Linked DNA regions of Crateriforma spongiae. The protein of the gene in region 2 interacts with the protein of the main gene of each other region in a pairwise test. Links are inferred from orthologs where the notes say so. Each region holds a gene or a part of one and is shown on either strand. Other genes may lie near its edges. The genes, in order: dnaB and HFP54_RS08820.

Evidence for each region.
Region 1: the proteins of HFP54_RS08820 (region 2) and dnaB interact in binary tests that used the Escherichia coli proteins (3 or more experiments, as listed by UniProt). The link is inferred for Crateriforma spongiae from one-to-one orthologs.

Annotation. Positions count from the first base shown.
Region 1 is NZ_JAAXMS010000016.1:427-10,259, forward strand. What follows is about bases 569-3,441. They hold dnaB (replicative DNA helicase), read right to left. Parts: upstream 2,792-3,441; coding sequence 1,346-2,791; downstream 569-1,345. Other genes in these bases: HFP54_RS24700 (hypothetical protein), read left to right, coding at 569-1,243; HFP54_RS24710 (DnaA/Hda family protein), read right to left, coding at 2,907-3,441. Outside these bases: more of HFP54_RS24700, read left to right, coding at 1-568; more of HFP54_RS24710, read right to left, coding at 3,442-4,787; HFP54_RS24715 (GNAT family N-acetyltransferase), read right to left, coding at 5,340-6,368; HFP54_RS24720 (PDZ domain-containing protein), read left to right, coding at 6,581-7,975; HFP54_RS24725 (carboxy terminal-processing peptidase), read left to right, coding at 8,357-9,833. UniProt on the Escherichia coli protein: The main replicative DNA helicase, it participates in initiation and elongation during chromosome replication. Travels ahead of the DNA replisome, separating dsDNA into templates for DNA synthesis.
Region 2 is NZ_JAAXMS010000003.1:194,645-204,487, reverse strand. Bases 3,309-6,191 are described here. They hold HFP54_RS08820 (ATP-dependent helicase), read right to left. Parts: upstream 5,817-6,191; coding sequence 3,801-5,816; downstream 3,309-3,800. Other genes in these bases: HFP54_RS08815 (hypothetical protein), read right to left, coding at 5,931-6,191; HFP54_RS08825 (hypothetical protein), read right to left, coding at 3,309-3,548. Outside these bases: HFP54_RS08835 (beta-ketoacyl-[acyl-carrier-protein] synthase family protein), read left to right, coding at 1-556; HFP54_RS26150 (SpoIIE family protein phosphatase), read left to right, coding at 848-2,563; more of HFP54_RS08825, read right to left, coding at 2,667-3,308; more of HFP54_RS08815, read right to left, coding at 6,192-6,557; ispD (2-C-methyl-D-erythritol 4-phosphate cytidylyltransferase), read left to right, coding at 6,733-7,596; tyrS (tyrosine--tRNA ligase), read left to right, coding at 7,681-8,958; HFP54_RS08800 (hypothetical protein), read right to left, coding at 8,968-9,843. UniProt on the Escherichia coli protein: Rep helicase is a single-stranded (ss)DNA-dependent ATPase involved in DNA replication; it can initiate unwinding at a nick in the DNA. It binds to ssDNA and acts in a progressive fashion along the DNA in the 3' to 5' direction.

The DNA.
Region 1 (9,833 bases), on a different replicon or contig from region 2:
AACAGCGCGGCGATTCTTGGATGAAACGGGCTCTTTGCGTGATGATCTGGCCGAGGTGCTTGATGAGGCCGGGCCGATTCATACGCCAATGACCTATGCCGGCGTCGATACCATTCCGCCGGCGGCCGATGTGGCTCGCGAGATCGCTTCCATCCTGGCGTTGACCCATCTGGACGCAATCGATCGCGGTGACATCAACGCAAGCGTCCAGTCCGTCCGACAATTGTTTGCCCTTGAAAGAACGCTGCAAGGCGAACTGATGGTGTTCCCCCAACTGATCCGGCTGGGTGTGTTCAACGTCGCTTTGGAAGAATTGCGTCGTGTCGTGCAGCTTGGACGATTGAATGCGGATCAGATCGACAGCCTTTTGGCGGACCTGGATCGTGCGCTTCCTTGGGACCAAGCGTTTCGACAGGCGATGATCGGCGAACGGGTTGTGGCGTTGACCGTCTTTGAGGATGGGACATTGCCCGATGGCATCACTCGTGAAATGCTGGGCATGGCTGGGCCTCGCGATCAATTAGAGACCCTTCGGTGGTATGAAAGATTCCTCGCTTTGCCGACCGATGATCCGGTGACTTTCTTGCGTGCGGCGGCGGAAGCCAACGCCGACATGGAGTCCACCCTTGAATCGGCAAACATTTGGCGACGAGTCGAGACCATGACGACGGCGATGACGCTGCCGGCGTTAAGGGCCATCGCCGTGACCGTGATTCGTGCGGAAGAGAACACTCGATTGGCCCGTTTGGCACTCGTTTGCCAGCGATTCGAAACAGAACGCGGTCGCTGGCCCTCGTCATATGACGAGGTTCTTGCGTTTGCCAAAGAGGAGATGGATTTGCCCCGCGACGCAATCGTCGGCATTGGCCCCCTGCCCTTTGGCGTCAAGCCGGATGGATCGAAACTGGTTTTGTGGGGACGACGAATCGAAGGATTCAATGTCGAGTTGCCGGATGAACCGCCGGAATCTTACTGGCCCGACACGTGGCGAGGACTGTCGCCGAAGCAAGATGATGATGACGCTGATCTGGCGGCGAATGAGTCCGACGAACTGGGGTTCGATAACGAGTTGGACATGTTCGACGGTTCGATGGGAATGAATGCCGCGGACGAGTCATCGACGGTGCCTGACGAATTGCGTGATCCCGATGTGGACCCGCTGGACCGGCATCTGCGGTTGATCTTTCACCGCGATCGACCGTCGGAAAGCTTCTACAAATGGGTGCTTCAGCCGTCGAAATGATTCGGTGTCAATCGCGCCGGTTGCCGGTTTCGGATCGGTATTCATCGCGCAGCGTGTGCGCCGCGACACCATTCGATCGGCACAGCGAAAACCCGCTCGGGATCAGCCGCCGGGCGTGGTGAATTCGGCGTAGTCGTCGAATTCACTGTGATGCTCCGGCGCCCGGTTGGTGAACCGCGTAAAGTCGGATTCCCAGGTCAATTCGACTTCGCCGACCGGACCGTTCCGCTGTTTGGCGATGATGATTTCAGCTTGGCCGGCAAACTGCGCCCGGTCTTCGCCGCGGTGATAGTATTCTTCGCGGTGCACAAACATCACCACGTCGGCATCCTGTTCGATTGCACCGGATTCCCGCAGGTGCGAAAGCTTGGGACGGTGATCCTTGCTGTCTTCGGCCTGACGATTCAACTGTGACAGACACAACAGCGGGACGCCGAGTTCCCGTGCGACGCCTTTCAAACGCCGCGCGATCTTGGCCACCTGTTCTTGCCGTGGGTCGCGTGAGTTGTCGGGTTCGATCAGCTGCAAGTAATCGATCACGATCATGCCAAGTTCGTCTTCACGACGTTTGATCCGCCGGGCGGCCGCCGCGATTTCGCTGACCGTCCGGCTGGGTGAATCGTCGACGAACAGCGGAGCTTGGCTGATCTCATTGGCCGTTTGGACCAACCGGCCTTGGTCGTCGGAGGAAATGGTTCCGTTTCGAAGGCGGTGACCGTTGACGCGGGCCAGCGAACACAGCATCCGGTCGGCCAATTCGATGCCCGACATTTCCAGGCTGACGAACAGCACGGGCAATTTTTGTTCGATGGCGACGTGTTCAGCGATGTTCATTGCCAATGCCGTTTTGCCCATCGACGGTCGAGCGGCCAGGATGATCAGTTCGCCGTTGTGCAGTCCACCGGTCATCTGGTCAAAGTCTGTCAGCCCGGTTTCGGCCCCGCCGTCGGTGACCTCGTCTCGCATGCGAGCTTCCATGCGGTCCATCGCTTGGTGAAGCACTTCGCTAAGGCTGTGCAGCGATTGGCTGGACCGGCCGTCCATGATCGCAAAGACTTTTTGTTCCGCTTGAGCACACAGTTCTTTGGCGGTGCTGGATTGATCGTACGCGTCGCGGAGGATTTCCGTGCTGGATTCGATCAGTCGCCGAAAGACGGCTTTTTCCGCGACGACTTCGCCGTAGTACGACGCGTGTGCCGCGTTGGGGACAGCGCCGGACAGTTTGGCCAAGTACGCGGCGCCGCCGATCTTGTCGTAATTGCCGGCAGTCCGCAGCTTGGACACCAGCAACGTGATGTCGATCTTTTCGCCCGTGTCGTACATGTCACGACAGGTTTGATAGATCATCCGGTTGGCGTCGTCATAGAAGTCTTCGCTGCGAAGCGACGCCAAGTCGTCCAGCACATCGGGCATCAATAGGACGCTGCCCAAGACGCCCATTTCGGCTTCCAAATCGAAGGGCGGGTTACGCTGCAGAATTTCCGCCGCGGATTGTTTGCGTTCGGGTTTATCGCGACGACTGTACGTGTTGGGAAAACCGGCGCTCATGTCGATCCTGTCATCCTGAAATTGCAAAGAATCCTGGGTCGGCCGCGTCCGATCTTGCCGCAAAAGTCACGGCGGTGACCGGAGGGTCCGCAACCGAAAACCCGTCCGTGGTGAATCAGCCGGTCCGCAGCACTTGTTCGATCCGCTGAACCGCCTGTTCGGCCGACAAAGCTTTGGGGCCGCGACCGATCAGTTTGCCTGATTCGATCCAAGCGGTCACCTTTTTCGATGCCGCGATGGCCGTGCTGTGGCTGCGGCCGCCATAGTGCTTGGCGATTTCGGAAAAGGCCGACGATGTTTTCTGGCGGGCCAAGTACATCGCCAACATCCGTGGTTCGCTGACCGTCCGTGTTTGCGCGTTGCTGCGTAAGATCGCGTCGTCCAAATCGAAGACTTGGCAAACGGCGCGTTCAATCGTCGACAGTGTGACCGGCGGTGCCTGGCTGCGAAGGATGTCGCCGCCGAACTGACGAATCTCATCCATCGTCGGCATCCGTCCGTACATGCGTTGCAAGGTGTCGACCAAGTTGACCACGCCACGGACCAGACGTCCGTCCCCGTCGATCATCCCGGCGATTTCGTCGACCACTTCGGATGGCCACTGGATGTTGCATCGTTGGGTGATCAAACGCTGCATCAGCGGCACGCGGATCGCGTTGTCCAGCGGCAACAGCGGGCACACCAAACCCGACGCCATGCGTCCGACCAATTCACCGGTCAGCCCGTTGATTTCGCTGGGGGCACGGTTGGCGGTGAAGATGACCGGGCGTCCCTGTTCCATCAACGCTTCGGTCGTGTACAGCAATTCGCGAAGCGTCGCCTTTTTGCCACCGACAAATTGGATGTCGTCGATGATCAACGCATCGACTTCGCGATAACGACGGCGAAACGCCGACAAACCGCTGGTCCCGACGAACTGAATGAAGTCGTTGGTGAAACGTTCGGCCGACAAGAACATGACGCGTCGCATGCGGTGACGCTGACGCATGTGGGCGGCGATGGCTTGGGCCAAGTGAGTTTTGCCGACACCGCTGGGGCCGTGGAAATACAACGGCGTGGCCGATCCGGGCGACTGGCAGGCCATTCGTGCGGCGGTCAAAGCCAACTGGTTCGACGGTCCGCCCAAGAAGTTGGCCATGGTGAACTCGGCTCCGGTGCAACCGCCTGTAGCGGGCGTGGGAGCCGATGACGAGTTGGCCGCGGCGGAATGGTTTTTGGCCGAACGGTTCTTGGCGGGCGGAGTGTTCGCCGAGGGGGGATTACCCGACGGATCCGCCACCGAGGCGGCTTCGTCGATCGACGTCGTCGCCGCGACGTCGGTCGATGCAGCCGCAGCGGCAGGGGTACTGTCGGCAGTGCGCGATGATCGCGGCTTGGATTCCTGGCGCCGCGTGGCGTCGTGCGATTGTCCGTCTTGTTGTTGCGCGGGAGCGTTGCGATCGCTTACTTTCTGGTCGCGTTGTTGCTGGCTGTGATCCCACAGCGTGGCGATCGATTCGGACGAACGGCCGCCGCGACGATGACGTCGGCTTGCGGGGCGACGATCCGTGTGGGATGCGGTTGCCGCCGGTCGTGCCGCTCGTTTAGCGACCGCGGGCGGTGCGGGATCGACGATGTCATCGGCCAGGGTTTGTTGAACCGCGGGCGGACGGACTTCGATGCGATAACCCCACATCGGCGGTGGTGAACCGTCGGTCGGCTGGGGCGCGGCGGCCATGGCGGCGGCACGCAGTTCACGCTGCAATTTGGATTGCATGCGGTCGGCGGCGAATTGTCCGCGGACGTTCAAGACGATCGCGGCATCGAACCGTGATCCCAACGGGGCGGCCTGGTCGGCTTCGGACGCGCTACTCTGGTCATCGCCGTGCTGCACTGTGATGTCGACCCCTTGGCCGAACCACAGACGAAATCGGTCTTCGCCGATACGTCGCATCAACGCTTCCTTGAATCGGTCGACGACTTCCTTATCGTCGGTGCTGCCATGCGATGAAGACATACCGGTAGCGCAATCCTCCTTCAATGCTTTGTCGCCGAAGAGAAACATCCGTTGGAAACCACGCGCCAGCCATCGTTGCTGTTGCGTGATTCCGAAATCCAGTGGTGACCGGTTGGGGTCCGGCCGGAATCTTTCGACGACACACCAAAGCGTTGGCAGAATGACCTGACCAACCTAGCTCCGCCGGGCGGCTGACCCGCCGTCGCAGACTCCTTCACGTGGTGCTCCGGCGACTGCCTGAGTGCCACGTGGAGGCAGATTCTAGGATTGCTAGCATTCAAGTCAAACTCGCTTACTTGCGGCTCGAAAACGGGTCTTCGGCGGACCAAGTCGGCGCGTCGTGCGGCCCCTGAAATTACGTCGGTCCGGTGTGTTGTGGCGTGGCGGATTCGCGACCACCACAGGCACGGCTTTCAGTTTATCGACCCGTGGATAATCTGTCGCCGGTTGAAATGGGCTGAAATATTCACGCAATGTTTACTTTTGCAAACCGCTTGGCAACAACGACTTACGACGACCGCCTTGAATCGGGGGCAGAACGAACGGGCGACTTCATCGATTTTCAATTTTTCTGCCCCAGATCGACTCAAGCAAAATCGGTCGGAAACCGCGTTGCCGGTAGATCCGGCCGGCGGGCTGGTTCTCGGTGTCCACCGCCAGCAGCAGCCGGTCACACTGGTGGTCAAGCGCCCACGTGACCGCCTGTTCCAAGATCTGGGCCCCTAAGCCGCCCCCCCGAAATTCCGGCAGCACCCCCATGTAGGTGACTTCGGCGGCCGGCGGCTTGTCGTCCTTCGAAGCGTGCAGGGACATCAGCAGGACGCCGACGGTGGCATCGCTTTTGGTGATCAGGTGCCAGCCGGAGTCGCAGAACGAATCCGAACGCCGATAGCTTTCCAACAACTGGGCGGCCGAGCGAAAGTTGGAAAAGCCGGGACAGTCCAGGCTGTCCGTGTAGGTCGCTTCGACGACACGCCGAAAGTCATCGTCGACCGGTTGCTCGATGGGGGCGGGGACGACGTGCCGGCCGATCCGCCACGTGATTTCGGGGTCTTCCGGGATCGTGATCCGCAGCGGTTGCAGCGCCATGTACTGCAGCGTGCCCAGCGGCGTGAAGCCCATCTGGACCGGACGACAACGCGGCCGGGCCTCGGCATCGACCGCGTCGGTAGCCCACTGGGCGAAAGCAATGTTGCGTCGCCGCAGCAGCCGGTCCATCTGGGTGACCAAGTGTCGACGCAGCCGGTGGACCCTTTGGGCGGGAATTTCGGCATCCCCGGCATCGACGATCTGTTCGGCGGCAAATAACACGTTGGCGACATCGGAATTGTCAGCCGCGATGGCCACGGCGGTCGCCCAGCTGGCTTGATCGGTCGACTCGGACTCCTTGACCGCCGCAGCCACGATCTGATCGCTGCGTCCGCTGCGCAGCGTTGTCATCCACTGATCCGCGATGATGTGCGAGCGTTGGATCGACACATCCTGTAATAAACGTGGTAAATCCGTTGCAATCCGTTGCATCGCGGCGGCCGGCGGCATCGGCCGGGGCGCCGCTGCGTCCTGCGGTTGGGCACCGTTCATGGTTGGGTCGACAGCGTTGGGGTGACGAATCGAAAGACAAGCGGGAGAGCGAAAAATCGGGCCACCGATTGGAGCAAAGTTCATCCAATGGGGGCGGCAATTCGTTTCCCGAAACGCCATTAGACTTTATTATGTCCTGCGGCGGCGACACGTTCGGCGACACGGGCGAACCAACCAAACAAGTTTGAACGACTCGATTAGCGAATGGATGGATGCGAGTTCAAAGGAAACCAATGGGCTCGCCGATCAACGGGCTGGCCGCGATCCTGCTTGCCGGCGTGATCGGCAGTCTTCTGACCCCCGCACCGGCCGACGCACAGGGGCTGTTCCGGCGTCTGGGCAACCGCATCCGCGGTATCGCTCCCCCCACCGTGCCGCCGCCCCCGGTCCCCGGCTATGACGCGTCGCGCCGAGCCCGCGGCAACTTGATTCGACCAAACACGACACCCGAAGGAAGCGGTCCGGTCGTTCGCAACCGTGTTCCGGTCAGCCCGACGCCGGACACCGACAGGGGGCTTCAGCGAATTTCGCCGCGAAATGATGGCGGTGGAAATCCGGCAGGTTCCAACGTCTTTGAGGCTCCGCTGTCCGAGACGGATTCCGCCGGCGATCGCGGGAACGCGTCCGGTAAAGGCCCCGGCCGTTTGGGTGTGGAGGCTTTGGCGGTCACCCGACCGGTGCGTGGTGTTCGGATTCATCGGATTTTGCCCGGATCGAATCTGCGGCAAAGCGGGCTGGCCGAAGGCGACATCTTGGTCCAGTTCAACAATCGTTCGGTCACCGATGTTGACGAATTGGCTGTGGCTTTGCGGTCCACGTCGCCCGGCGAAGACGCTCGGGTGCGAATCATTCGTGGCTACACCGCCTATGACGCCACGATTCGTTTGGTGGGACAACGTTCGCCTTCGCCCGAAGCCGTCGCGGCATCCACCAGCACTGACGATGGCGACGAAGACGCGACGACCCCGCCGCCACGATTGCCGCAACGCATCGATGCATCGGCTTGGAAATCGGCGGTCGGTTTGACCGGCACTTCGTCCGGCGACGCGGTGGGTTTTGAAATTGATTCGGTCACCCCCGGCGGCGTCGCGGCGGGGGCCGGTTTGCGTGCGGGCGACCGAATCGTCTCGGTCGACGGCATGGCGTGGCGTGACCAAGCGGTGGCGGCGACGCTGGCGTCGGCCGACCGATCCAACCCGGTCGTGGTCCAAGTCATCCGTGACAACCGGCTGATCGAACGCCGACTGGCTGCGCCGGGCAACGCCGATGGCAATGGAAACTCTGGCGGCTCGGATGTGAAAGACAAAGTCGCGGCGGCACAGCGGGTCGAATCTGACGCGGCCGAGGCATCGGATTCGGCTTCGACGATGATCAGCGGGCTCGGGTCCGTCTTGGGCGGCATGTTCGGCGGTTCGTCCCAGTCGTCGGAATCGAAACCAACGCCGGAGCCACAACCGTCGGCCTCCACCGAGTCCCCCGAGCCGGGCGCCGGCGACGCGGTGGAAGAACTACCGGCCCCGGCGGGCCAGTCCGACACGATGGATTTTGGTGACGACGAGCCGATCGATTCGGACACGTTTGATTTTCCACCGGAACGGGAACTGTGATCGACCGACGATACGTGCCGTCGATCGGTGGCGGTGATGCCTGCGTTGCGTCCCGGCTCGTGGCGGTTGCCGTCGCGAATCGCCCCTGGGGTTGGCGGAGACATCGAATTTCCCGGCATCAAGGGCAATGTTTCGCTCGATGCGACGCACGTCTGTGCCGGGCGATACACTGAACCGCTCAGGCATTGGTCACGAATAACCTTGATCGCATGCTACGCCAAAACGACGTTGCGACGGGCTGCCGCGGGTCCTACGATCGAGGTGTCCCCCATCCGCAGCGCCGTGGTTGGGGCATCGACTCCGCCTGCCGGTCGGAATGCGCTGACGCGACTCGCGTCGCTCCGGCAACTTTTACTTGTTTGATCCGTCTAGGAAAACGCCATGGATTGCTGCGACTCCGCAACCCAAAACCTGACACATCGCCCATCGTCGATCGTCGCTCGATGTCGACCGGGCATGGCGATCGTGATGCTGTTGGTTTCGTCATCGGTCATGAATCCGATCGCGGCTCAGGAAGCCGCCCCGGCGAATCCGCCCGCCCGCGGCCCGTCGATGCAAGACCGCCAGTTGGCACAGATCATTTCCCAGCTGATGCCACGCCAGCACGTGTCGTCACGCGAATTGGACGATCAAATCAGCCAGCGTGCGTTGGATCTTTACCTGAACATGCTGGACCCGCTGAAGATTTACTTCTTGCAGGGCGACGTCGACCAGTTTCGTCAGTACGAGGCGTCGATCGATGACCTGGTCAAACGTGGCGACATCAATCCCGCGTATGTGATCTTCAACCGCTTTACCAAGCGTGTCGATGAACGCGTCGCGATGGCGATGCAGTTGCTGGATCAAGATTTCGATTTCACCAAAGAAGAATCGATCGTCGTCGACCCGGACCAAGCCCAATATGCACGAAACGACGCCGAGGCTCGCGACCGCTGGCGCAAGCAGATCAAGTACGCGATGCTGTTGTTGATGGACGACGACAAGACCGCCGAGGAAGCCAAGGATCAACTGCGTCGTCGTTACCAACGATACGCACGACGTTGGAAAGACACCGATTCGGACGACTTGCTGGAAATGTACCTGACCAGCGTCACCAGCGGCTTCGATCCGCACAGCACCTACATGTCGCCCGGAACACTGGAAGATTTCCGCATTCAAATGCGGCTGAACCTGGAGGGCATTGGTGCGGCTTTGCGTGAAAAAGACGGGAACACCGTCGTCAGCAGCGTGATCCCCGGTGGTGCCGCCGACAAAGATGGCCGCTTGAAGCCCGATGACGTGATCGTGTCGGTCGGCCAAGGCGACAGCGGCGAATCGGTCGACATCGTTGAAATGCCGCTGAAAGACGTGGTCGACTTGATCCGCGGCAAAGCGGGCACCACGGTCCGCCTTGGCGTCAAACCCGGCGGCGTCAGCGCGGTGGAGGAATACAAGATCATTCGCGCCCAAGTCGAATTGGAAGAATCGGCGGCGCGAGGCGAAATCCTCGAACACCAAGTCCCCGGCGTCAATCAACCGCTGAAGATCGGCTACATCAATCTGCCCAGCTTCTATCTGGACATGGAAAAGGCGCGTGACGGCGGCGACGCGGATTACCGCAGCAGCACTCGGGACGTCCGCAAAATCTTGGATGATTTCCGAGCCAAAGGTGTTGCCGGTGTGGTCTTGGATCTCAGCAAGAACGGCGGCGGCAGCTTGACCGAAGCGATCACCCTGACGGGTCTGTTCATCGATCATGGCCCGGTCGTTCAGGTGAAAGATTCACGTGGAAACGTCACCAAGTACGACGACGATGAACATGGCGTCGCTTGGGACGGTCCGTTGGTCGTCCTGACCAGTAAGCTCAGTGCAAGTGCCA
Region 2 (9,843 bases):
CGACCGCGACGGCGGCGTGTTGGGCGAAGGTGCCGGGGCGATGATGCTTGAAACGCTGGCTCATGCCGAAAAACGCGGTGCCAAAATCCTGGGCGAAGTCGTCGGCTATGGAAGCAGCGCCGTCGGCCCGGCGGCGGGCGACGAATATCTGAAAACCGCGATCGTCAACGTGTTGCGCGCCGCTTTGGGAACGGCCAGCCCGAACGAGATCGGTCATATCAACGCCCATGGCTTGGGCACACCGCAATCCGATGCGGGAGAAGCCGCTGCGATCGCCCAAGTCTTTGGCGACGCGTCATCCCAACCGCCGGTGACGACCGTCAAAGGCCACTTCGGCAACTTGGGTGCCGGCGGCGGAATGGTCGAAGCAATTGCCAGCCTTTGCTCTCTGGGCGATGAACTGTTTCCGATCCGCAACTTGACCGACTTGGACTCGAACTGCCCGATCAATGCAGTCACCGGATCGGGAACCCCTTCGGGCGATTCTTTCATTAGCGTCAACGTGACGCCGCAAGGCCAAGCCAGCAGCGTTCACATCCGCCGCTTCGCCGCCTAACGCAGCGTTGTTGCGAATCACTTGGCCACCTTTACGTGATCGATGCGATGGTGGCGTCTGGATCGATTAATTCGATTGTGCCAGCGTCTTTGTGATTTAGGCGATGCCCATCGACTTTTCCGATCAGCTTGACCGTGCCGCTGCGCCGATGCCTGTTTCTGAACCAGGACCAGTTCACGCCGCGTTGCAATGAAACCGTGGCGTCTTGTGGCTAGGAAGCCGTGCTGTACCCACGACCGGAATGTGACACCGACAATTGGTGTGACATCCCAAGCAACGGAATCCTCGCTCGTGTCAAAGTCTGATCAACGCCCTCATCATCTGCGTCTTCACATCAACCGTGGCGACGATTCAACGACGATCGCCACTTCCACACGACGTCGACCTTCGCGACGTGCCGGCGCATCAAAGGTGCGAACCGGATCTCACCTTGCGGACAACGATGCGATCGATCGTTTCCTGCGTGCCTACACGGACGTGACCGGATGGCGTCTGGATGACGGCGATGCGGCGATGAAAGGATTGAAAGGCCCCAATTTTCAGCTGACCGCCGACGACGCTTTCGACGCGATGATGACCGCCGAAGACTTTGATTCGGGGATCCTGCCGGCGATCGGAAAAGCCGATGCGGAAAAGTTGGCCGCCGCCGCAGCCGAACTGACACGCCAGTTGACCGACAGCCAAGCAGCCCTGCGTTGTCGCGAAGCGGAACTGGCGGTGCTGGAATCCAAGTTCGGACGTGCCAGCGTCAAAATCCCATCGATCGCAGATGAACTGCAACGGATCTTGTCCGACGGTGTGGCGGCAACCGGATTCGACGCCGCCGCGTTGTACTTGCTGAACGAAGACACGACAGAGCTGAAACTACGATGTCTGTTCGGCCTGGATCCAACACGGTTGCTGGACCCGCCCCGCGACTTGGCCGATTGCCGTGCGGACTTGGAAGCGATGGTGTGTGGCGTTTGCACGATCGAAAATCAGCACGCCGTGTTGATGGACACTTGGAACTGCCCGGAAAGCGAATTCGGTCGCGCGATCTGTGCGACCGTCAATGCGGATGACCTTCCGCTGGGAACGCTGTGGTTCTATGGCCAACAACCCGTCGATGAAATCAGTGATGCCCAGGCCGCCGCCGCACGCCTGACAGCATCGCAGATCGCCAATGAAATGAATCGTGTGTCCATCACGGGCGACGCACCAGACATTGCACCGTCGTCATCCGAATCTGGTCCGACAATTCGTATCGCTGACGTCACCGAATCAGCCACGGACAAACAAGTGACGGCGCGGCCCGATCGTGCCGACGACGCATCGCTGGCATCACACCTGAATCGCCTGGCCGCCTGGCAATACGAAACCTTGGCGATTGGAACGCGAATCAGCGAAGACTTGTTTGTCGATGGATTGATCGAGTCCCCCAAAACCTGGGCCGTCGGATGGCATCACTGGGACGTCTTGCCCGACGGCATGGTCGCCTGGCTGATGGCCGAAGCGAACGATCCGACCACCGCTGGCGCAATGACCGCCGCATTCGCAAAGGCTGCAGCGATCGCGCACCTGGGATACCGACATGAGCTGTCGGGACTGCTGCGACGTGTCGGCGACAGCCTGTGGCAAATGGGCGTCACCGGCCAAACGTGTTCGCTGATGTACGCACGCCTGTCACCCGACAGCGGCGAAGGTGAAATCGTTGCGGCCGGAAACTTGTCCGCCATGATCGGCGGCGCGTTCGGTCATCGGCCATTGATCGCGGCGAATCATCGCCCGTTGGCGACCGATTTTGATCCCAGCTTTGCCGAATCTGAGTTTCAGTTGCAGCCTGGCGAATCGCTGCTGGGTTACAACGCGGGTCTCATCGAATCCAGCACCACGGATCACCTCGGCGGGCTGCTTCGCAAGTCGTCGCGTGGCGGATCACGACGTCCGCTCGCACGCATCGCCAAAGACTTGGACGGCACTCGGCTACTTTCCGAGCGATCCGCTGCCGTGATCACTCGCCGCGGCTAAGTCCTGAATCTCAGCACTGTCACCAGCGCACAAAAAAGGGCTCACCGGAATCATCCGACGAGCCCTTAGTGTGTCTTAGCACGGTCTGCCTTCAGGCAACCGATCAAGCAACCTTCTTACGACGCACGCGGCGTGCAATCCAGCCACCACCGGCCATCAAAGCAAACGCAAACGACGACGGTTCGGGAACTGCCGTTGCCGTAAACGTCCCCGTTTGGAAATCATCAATGATGTAATTCTCTGTCACGCCTCCAGTCGGAGTTCCGCTGAACGTGATCTTCACGCGGTTGAAGTTTCCTGGATCCAACGGCCCTCCGATACGTTCGTAACCTACGAATCGCGGGGTCATCGATGATCCGCCCGTAATACCTAAATCCTCATGGATTACGAAATCACCACCTGATTGCGTTTGGAGGTACTGCACATCAACTGAAACCCCGGCGGAAACAATCAAGTCGAATGCGACCGCATCCAAGTACGCTGGATCACCAGCCACACCACCGTCCGGGGCAGGAGTGTCTCCGAATCGAAAATCGATAAACACGGTTTCAGGACCGGAGAAGACGGTGCCGCCAGTACCGGTAACGCCATTTGAAATGCGTTGGTCAGGTCCATTGAGCGGGCTACCGCCTTCCGAAATAGCATTTCTACGAAGGACTGGGTTCGGGCGTCCGTTACTTGACCCGCCGTCATTAAAGTAGACCCCACCTGCGACGGAGGAATCTTCGTAACTGAAGAAGATCGAGGGGTTCAACGAAGTCGAGTTCAATTGTGTCGTAACTTGTTGGACACCTTCGGGATTCTGGAAATTCCAACCGGAACCCAGACCATCCGTTTCGAATGTCACGACCTGAGAAGCAGACGTCGTCATATCGTTGATGTCGTCAACGATCCCCACAGATTCGCTGATCGCCCCTTGTGAGTAACTCGCAAAGAAAAGCGTCGCTGTGGCTGACAGTACTAGTGTCGAAAAATTCACTCTCATTGCTGGTCGTCTCAAAGCTGAAGATTTTGGGGGGGATGGCCGGCGAAGGGACCCCGTTCCATGCATCGACCGATGCTAGGAACTTAATCCGAGTTTGACGGCTATTCAACGCGACAAACGCCCCAAGCCGCAGGATGTGCTCACAAGAAAGTGATCGCGGGGGAAGATTTTCACGCTAGGCCGACACCCTGCCTTGCTCAAACCCCGCGTTTTACGCATTCATTTCGACGACAATCGGGCGTTTTCCAGGGTTTATCTTCTCTGAAAACCCGCACTTTTTTTTCGAAACTTTTTCGGATTTTCTGCCTTCCCCGTGATTTCGTACAGAAAGGGGCTGGGGACCGTCGGACGTGCCTTCCCCCATTTGCGGCGTGTCAGCGAAAGCGACAGCGTCAACTTCTCCTGCGCTCGGGTGATGCCGACGTAGCACAGTCGGCGTTCTTCGGCGATGTCTTCCTCCACTCCGCTCTTGACGCTGCGGCTGTGCGGCAGGATGCCTTCTTCCAACCCCACCATGTAGACGACCGGGAATTCCAGCCCCTTGGCGGCGTGCATTGTCAGCAGCCAGACCGAATTTTTCAGAGCCAGCTTGTCCTTTTCGTTCCCCATCTCGCGTCCCGACAACGCAATGTCGGCCAAGAATCCGGTCAGGTCGGCTTCCTCGCGAGAATCTTCGAAGGCCGAAACCGCGTTGGCCAGTTCGCCCACCGACGCCGAGCGAGCGTCCCGTTCGTTGGGGTCTTCATAGTTGCGGGCGATTTCATCCATGTAGGCGGTCCGAGCCAACAAGGTCTCCATCGCTTTTCCGATCCCCTCCCCATTGGCCCGATCGGTGACGTCACGCTGGATCGCGATCAAGTCGTTGATGCCGCGAAGCGCCTGGCTGTTCAAGCCTTCAATCGAATGAGCGTCATGCATGACCGACCAAATCGGCTGGCCACGCCGCACCGCATGCTCCATCAGCGTGGAAATGGTCTTTTTGCTAATTCCACGCGCCGGCTTGTTGATGATCCGCAACAGTGCGACCTCGTCATCCGGCTGGGCGACCCATTTCAAATACGCCACAACGTCACGGACTTCGGTGCGATCGAAAAACGACTGAGATCCCAGCATCACGTAAGGCACGTCGGCTTTGCGAAGTTCCGTTTCGAACAACCGCGGCTGTTCATTGGTCCGAAACAGAATCGCGATGTCGCGTGGCTGGATGTGTTCGTTTTCGATCAGGTGTTTGATTTCGCTGACCGTGACTTTGGCTTCGGCAATTTCGTCCTTGTGCTGCAGAATTCGTGGCCGTGGGCCTTGGGGCCGACTGGGCTTGAGAATCTTGTCGTGCCGATGGGTGTTGAAGGCGATCAACCGGTTGGCCATCTCCAGGATCGCCCCGGTGCTGCGATAATTGTCCTCCAGCCAGACCACTTTGGCATCGTTCCAGTCGTCCGCAAAGCTAAGGATGTGCGAGACATCCGCGCCGCGCCAGGCATAAATCGACTGATCGTCGTCACCCACGACGCACAAGTTTCGGTGACGCATCGCCAAGTGCTTGGTGATCCGATACTGACACCCGTTGGTGTCTTGGTATTCATCGACCAGGACATGGTCGTACCGCCCGGCCTCTTCGTCACGAATGTCGGGATGCTGGTCGAACAGCATTTCGGTGTGCAGCAGCAAATCGTCAAAATCCATCGCCCCGCGAAGCCGCAGGCCTTCCTGGTAGCGACGGTACCCCGACGCGGCGAAGTGTTCCTTGTCGGTCGACGCCACCGAAGTCGATTCTTCCGGATGAATTCCCGCGTTCTTCCATCCGCCAATGATCGACAGCATGTCGGCCGGTTTGAGCGCCGTGTTGGGCAAGCGCAGTTCGCGCAGAATCCCGCGAGCCAGCGATTCCTGGTCGCTGCGGTCATAGATGCTGAACTTCGCCGGAAACCCGATCGCAGGAGCATGTCGGCGCAGAATCTGAACACACTGGGCGTGGAAAGTGCTGATCATCGGCTTGGGCGGTGCCTTTTCGCCGCGGCGGGTCCGCCGGCCCTTCATGCCCAGCAATTCTGCCACGCGTTCCTGCATTTCACCGGCCGCTTTGTTGGTGAACGTCACGGCCAAAATGCGATCCGGCGCGGTACCGTGCCGGATCAGATTGGCGATGCGAAAGGTCACCACCCGAGTCTTGCCGGTTCCCGCGCCCGCCAGCACCAACATGGGGCCGCTCAGCGTGCGCACCGCTTCGGCTTGCGGGGGATTCAACCCCGACAAATTGAATTCAGACAATTCGTTTGCCTTCGATCCGTCGTCGACAGTACCAAGCGGAAAAGGCGGCCCAGCGGTGACGTCATCACCGACGGTACCGCCGCAAAGTCATTGGGAAAAAGCTGAACAGAAGGTCTATCGCAATCGATCCCGATCGGGGACCAAGCTTGCCCCGCCGTTGGCCAACGGGATCAGCGTTCCCGTTTGCGGCTTGCGCGAATTCTGCATCGCTTGGCTGAACGGCACGGCAAAGCAGACGAAGTTACCGGTCGAAGTGTCCAGCACGTACAAGACCGACGGTGCCAAACGTTGGTTGGCCGATCCCTGAAAGTTAGCCGCGCCGGTCACCATGATGTACTTGCCACCTTTTCCACCGGTGCCCAGCGCATCGTTGACGTTGGCCGTAAAGCTGGCCATGAACTGGTTCAACCGAGGATAGATCACGTGACACTGCAGCAGGCCGCTGTTGTGATCCAGTACGAACAAGCCTTCGGCACGATCGCTGATCGGTCCCGTGGCGATGCTGTAATCTTCGCTAGCGACCGCGGCGGTCGCATCGATCAACGGCAGCGAATTCAAATCAACGGTTGCACTCTGGGATTGCCGACCGGCGAAAAACGCGGCTCCCACTCCGGCCACTGCCACCAGTGCCGCACCGGCAAACCACAGACGCCGAAGTCCGCCACAGCAACCGGTCACGGGGCTGGCCGGCTGATCGCCGGGCATCGCGTCAACAACTGGCAATCGACTTGAGTCAGACATCGTTCGCTCGGCTCCGAAGAAAAGCGGGGACAGGGCAGGATTGTGGGTTCGAATTTCACAGGTCGACGGTCGGCAACGGGAATTTTAGCCCGCGCCGCGGTGCGGCTTCGCATTGCGATCGACCCCCGACATCATTGTATGGCCGCAGCGATCACTTTACGATTCGCGCCATTGAATGCAAACCCTGTCGCCGACCAACGCATGGCAGAGCCCGACGATCGGCCCGCCGAACAGCCCTATCGAAATGTTGCCAGACCGTGACCCCGATGCCTCCGACGATCGCCCCGAACGGGCGGAGAGCGAATTTGCCGCGACCGATCGATCGCAGCGCGACATCTGTGTGATCTTGCCGGCCGGCGGCAGCGGTCGTCGATTTGCATCGTCCGACAACAAGGTCTTTGCGGCTTTGGCAGGGATCCCGCTGTGGATTCATACCGCCAGGCGACTTTGCCGGTCATCTCAAGTTTGCCAGCTGATCGTGGCGGCGTCCCCGACCGATCAGCCCACGTTTCGGCAGCACCTGGAACGCTGGCCACTGCCACGCCCGGTCGAAATCGTCGACGGTGGCCGCGAACGATTTGACAGTGTCCGAAACGCGATCGCCGCCGTCGACACCGACACAGCCAACTGGGTTGCCATCCACGATGCCGCCCGCCCCCTGGTCCCGACATCGGACATCGATTCGGTATTTGACGCCGCACGAGAAACCGGAGCGGCCATTTTGGCCAGCCCTTTGGCCGGATCGATCAAGCGTGACATCGGCCAGGATTGCCGGAACGTCGACCGACGCGACCTATGGATGGCGCTGACACCCCAGGTTTTCAAGCTGGACTGGATTCGTGAGGCTTATCAACGTCATCGCGGCTACCCGGTCACCGATGACGCGGCGATGGTCGAAGCGATGGGGCGACCGGTGCAACTGGTCCAAGGGTCACCGGCCAACCTGAAAATCACCTACCCGGACGACCTTGCCGTTGCCGAAGCCCTGATGCAAGCCCAAACATCCGATGCCCAGAAAAACTCCGGTGCAACGAACTGAAACCCAGCCCCCGATCCATCGCTAGATGATCCGGCCCCGACGATCCATTTAAAAATCGACGCCTTCCAAAAACACCCGATAATCGTGAACAGTCTGTTAGAAGATCTTCAGTGGCGTGGTCTGATCCACCAATGCACCGACCAAGACGCGTTGTCCAAATTGCTGGATTCCGGGTCGCAAACGATCTACATCGGCTTTGACCCGACGGCGACCAGCCTGCACGTCGGCGGGCTGATGCAATTGATGATGCTGCGACGCTTTCAGCGTGCCGGCCACCGCCCCATCGCATTGGTCGGCGGCGCCACCGGCATGATCGGTGACCCCAGTGGAAAGAGCGAAGAAAGAAATCTGCAAACCGCCGACCAGTTGGAACGCAACGTCGCGGGTGTCGAAGCTCAGATGCGACAGTTCCTGGATTTCGACGGCGATGACGGCGCGATCCTGTTGAACAACTATCAATGGATGAAGGATTACAGTTATCTGGAATTCCTGCGCGACGTCGGCAAAAACTTTCCCGTCGGCACGATGCTGGGCAAAGACTCCGTGCGTTCGCGACTGGGCAGCGATGCGGGACTGAGCTACACCGAGTTCAGCTACATGCTGTTGCAAGCCTATGACTTTGTCTACTTGGCCCAACATCACGGCTGTCAAATTCAGGCCGGCGGAAGCGATCAATGGGGCAACGTCACCGCGGGCATCGACCTGGGTCGGCGAATGCTGGGCAAGACGCTTTACGGATTCACCGCGCCGTTGCTGACGACCAGCGATGGCCGAAAGATGGGTAAGACGGAAAGCGGCGCGATCTGGTTAGATCCCCAGCGAACCAGCCCGTATGCGTTCTACCAGTATTGGATCAACGTCGAAGATGCCGACGTGATGAAGTGCATCGCGTACCTGACAGAAATCGATCGCGAGGAATACGAATCGCTTCAAAGCGACACGGAATCCAACCCGGGCGCCCGCGCCGCACAGAAACGACTGGCTCAGTGGATGACCGAATTTGTCCACGGACAACAAGGTCTGGATTCGGCCCTACGCGCATCGAAAATCTTGTTCGGTGGCGAAATCGGCGACGCAGATGACGCTCAATTAAAAGAGATCTTTGCGGACGTCCCCAGCGAAACGGTGCCGCGCGACCGCTTGTCGGGCGAAGGCCTGTGGATCGTCGAAGCACTGCAGATTTCAGGGCTGGTATCCAGCAGCGGCGAAGCCCGCCGTGCGATCAAGGAAGGCGGCGTTTATGTGAACAACCAACGTGCCGGCGATCAGCAGATGAAGCTGACCATCGATGACTTGGCCAGCGAATCGATGCTGGTGTTGCGCCGCGGCAAACGCAAATACTCGCTGCTGCGTTTCGAATAACCGGAGCGATCATTCGCCACGGTGATACAAGCGGTTGAAACGTTCGGGATCAAACGGGTCACCGACCGGCGGCAATCGTGATGGTTGATCCGAGTTCACTGTGCTTGTGAAATCCGTTGACGATTCCTTTGCTTGCCAATCATCCCGATCGATCACCTCATCTGACTCACTATCACTTGCACCGGAGACGGTATCCGACGCGGGACGGTTGCGAATCCATTCTCGCAAACCATCCACCAGCGCTTTTTCACTGGGCTTGATCGGCGGATGCCCCGCACCACCGTGGGCGGTAGTCGCCAATTCGATGAATGACGCACCGCCGGTGCGATCCAACCGAGCCAGCAAGCCGTCCAGATTGCGACGCGTGCCATCGGTCGATGGTCGGCGACCACCACCGGGTACGACCATCTTCCAAGCCGAATCACCGGTGTGGCTGTGGCATCCACCACATCGGTTGATCAACAGCGGCTGGATCCGCCGCGTGAACTGGATTTGTTTTTCATTGTGCCGGCGACTAGCAGAACGTCGGCCGGGGGCTTCGATCGGATCATCGGTGTGATAGGCCACCGGACGAATTTCCGCATCACCATCGGATTCATTCACCCGCGTTTGCAAATCGGAAATTGCGACCGCTGGGGAGATGTCTTGCGTTTCGCTCGCCCGCGTCGCACGCAATCGTTGAATCTGTTGTTGCAAAACGGCGACTTGGCGATTGCCGGGATCGAAACGGTCGATCTCCGCCAGTGCCATCAGGGCATGATGCCACAAGCCGTACCGTAAACACCATCGAGCGTCGGCCAACCGGGTTTCCACGCGATCACCGCGTCGATGAGCCACTCGATACTGATAAATCTGTTCGATCGAATCCGCCCAGCATTTCACATT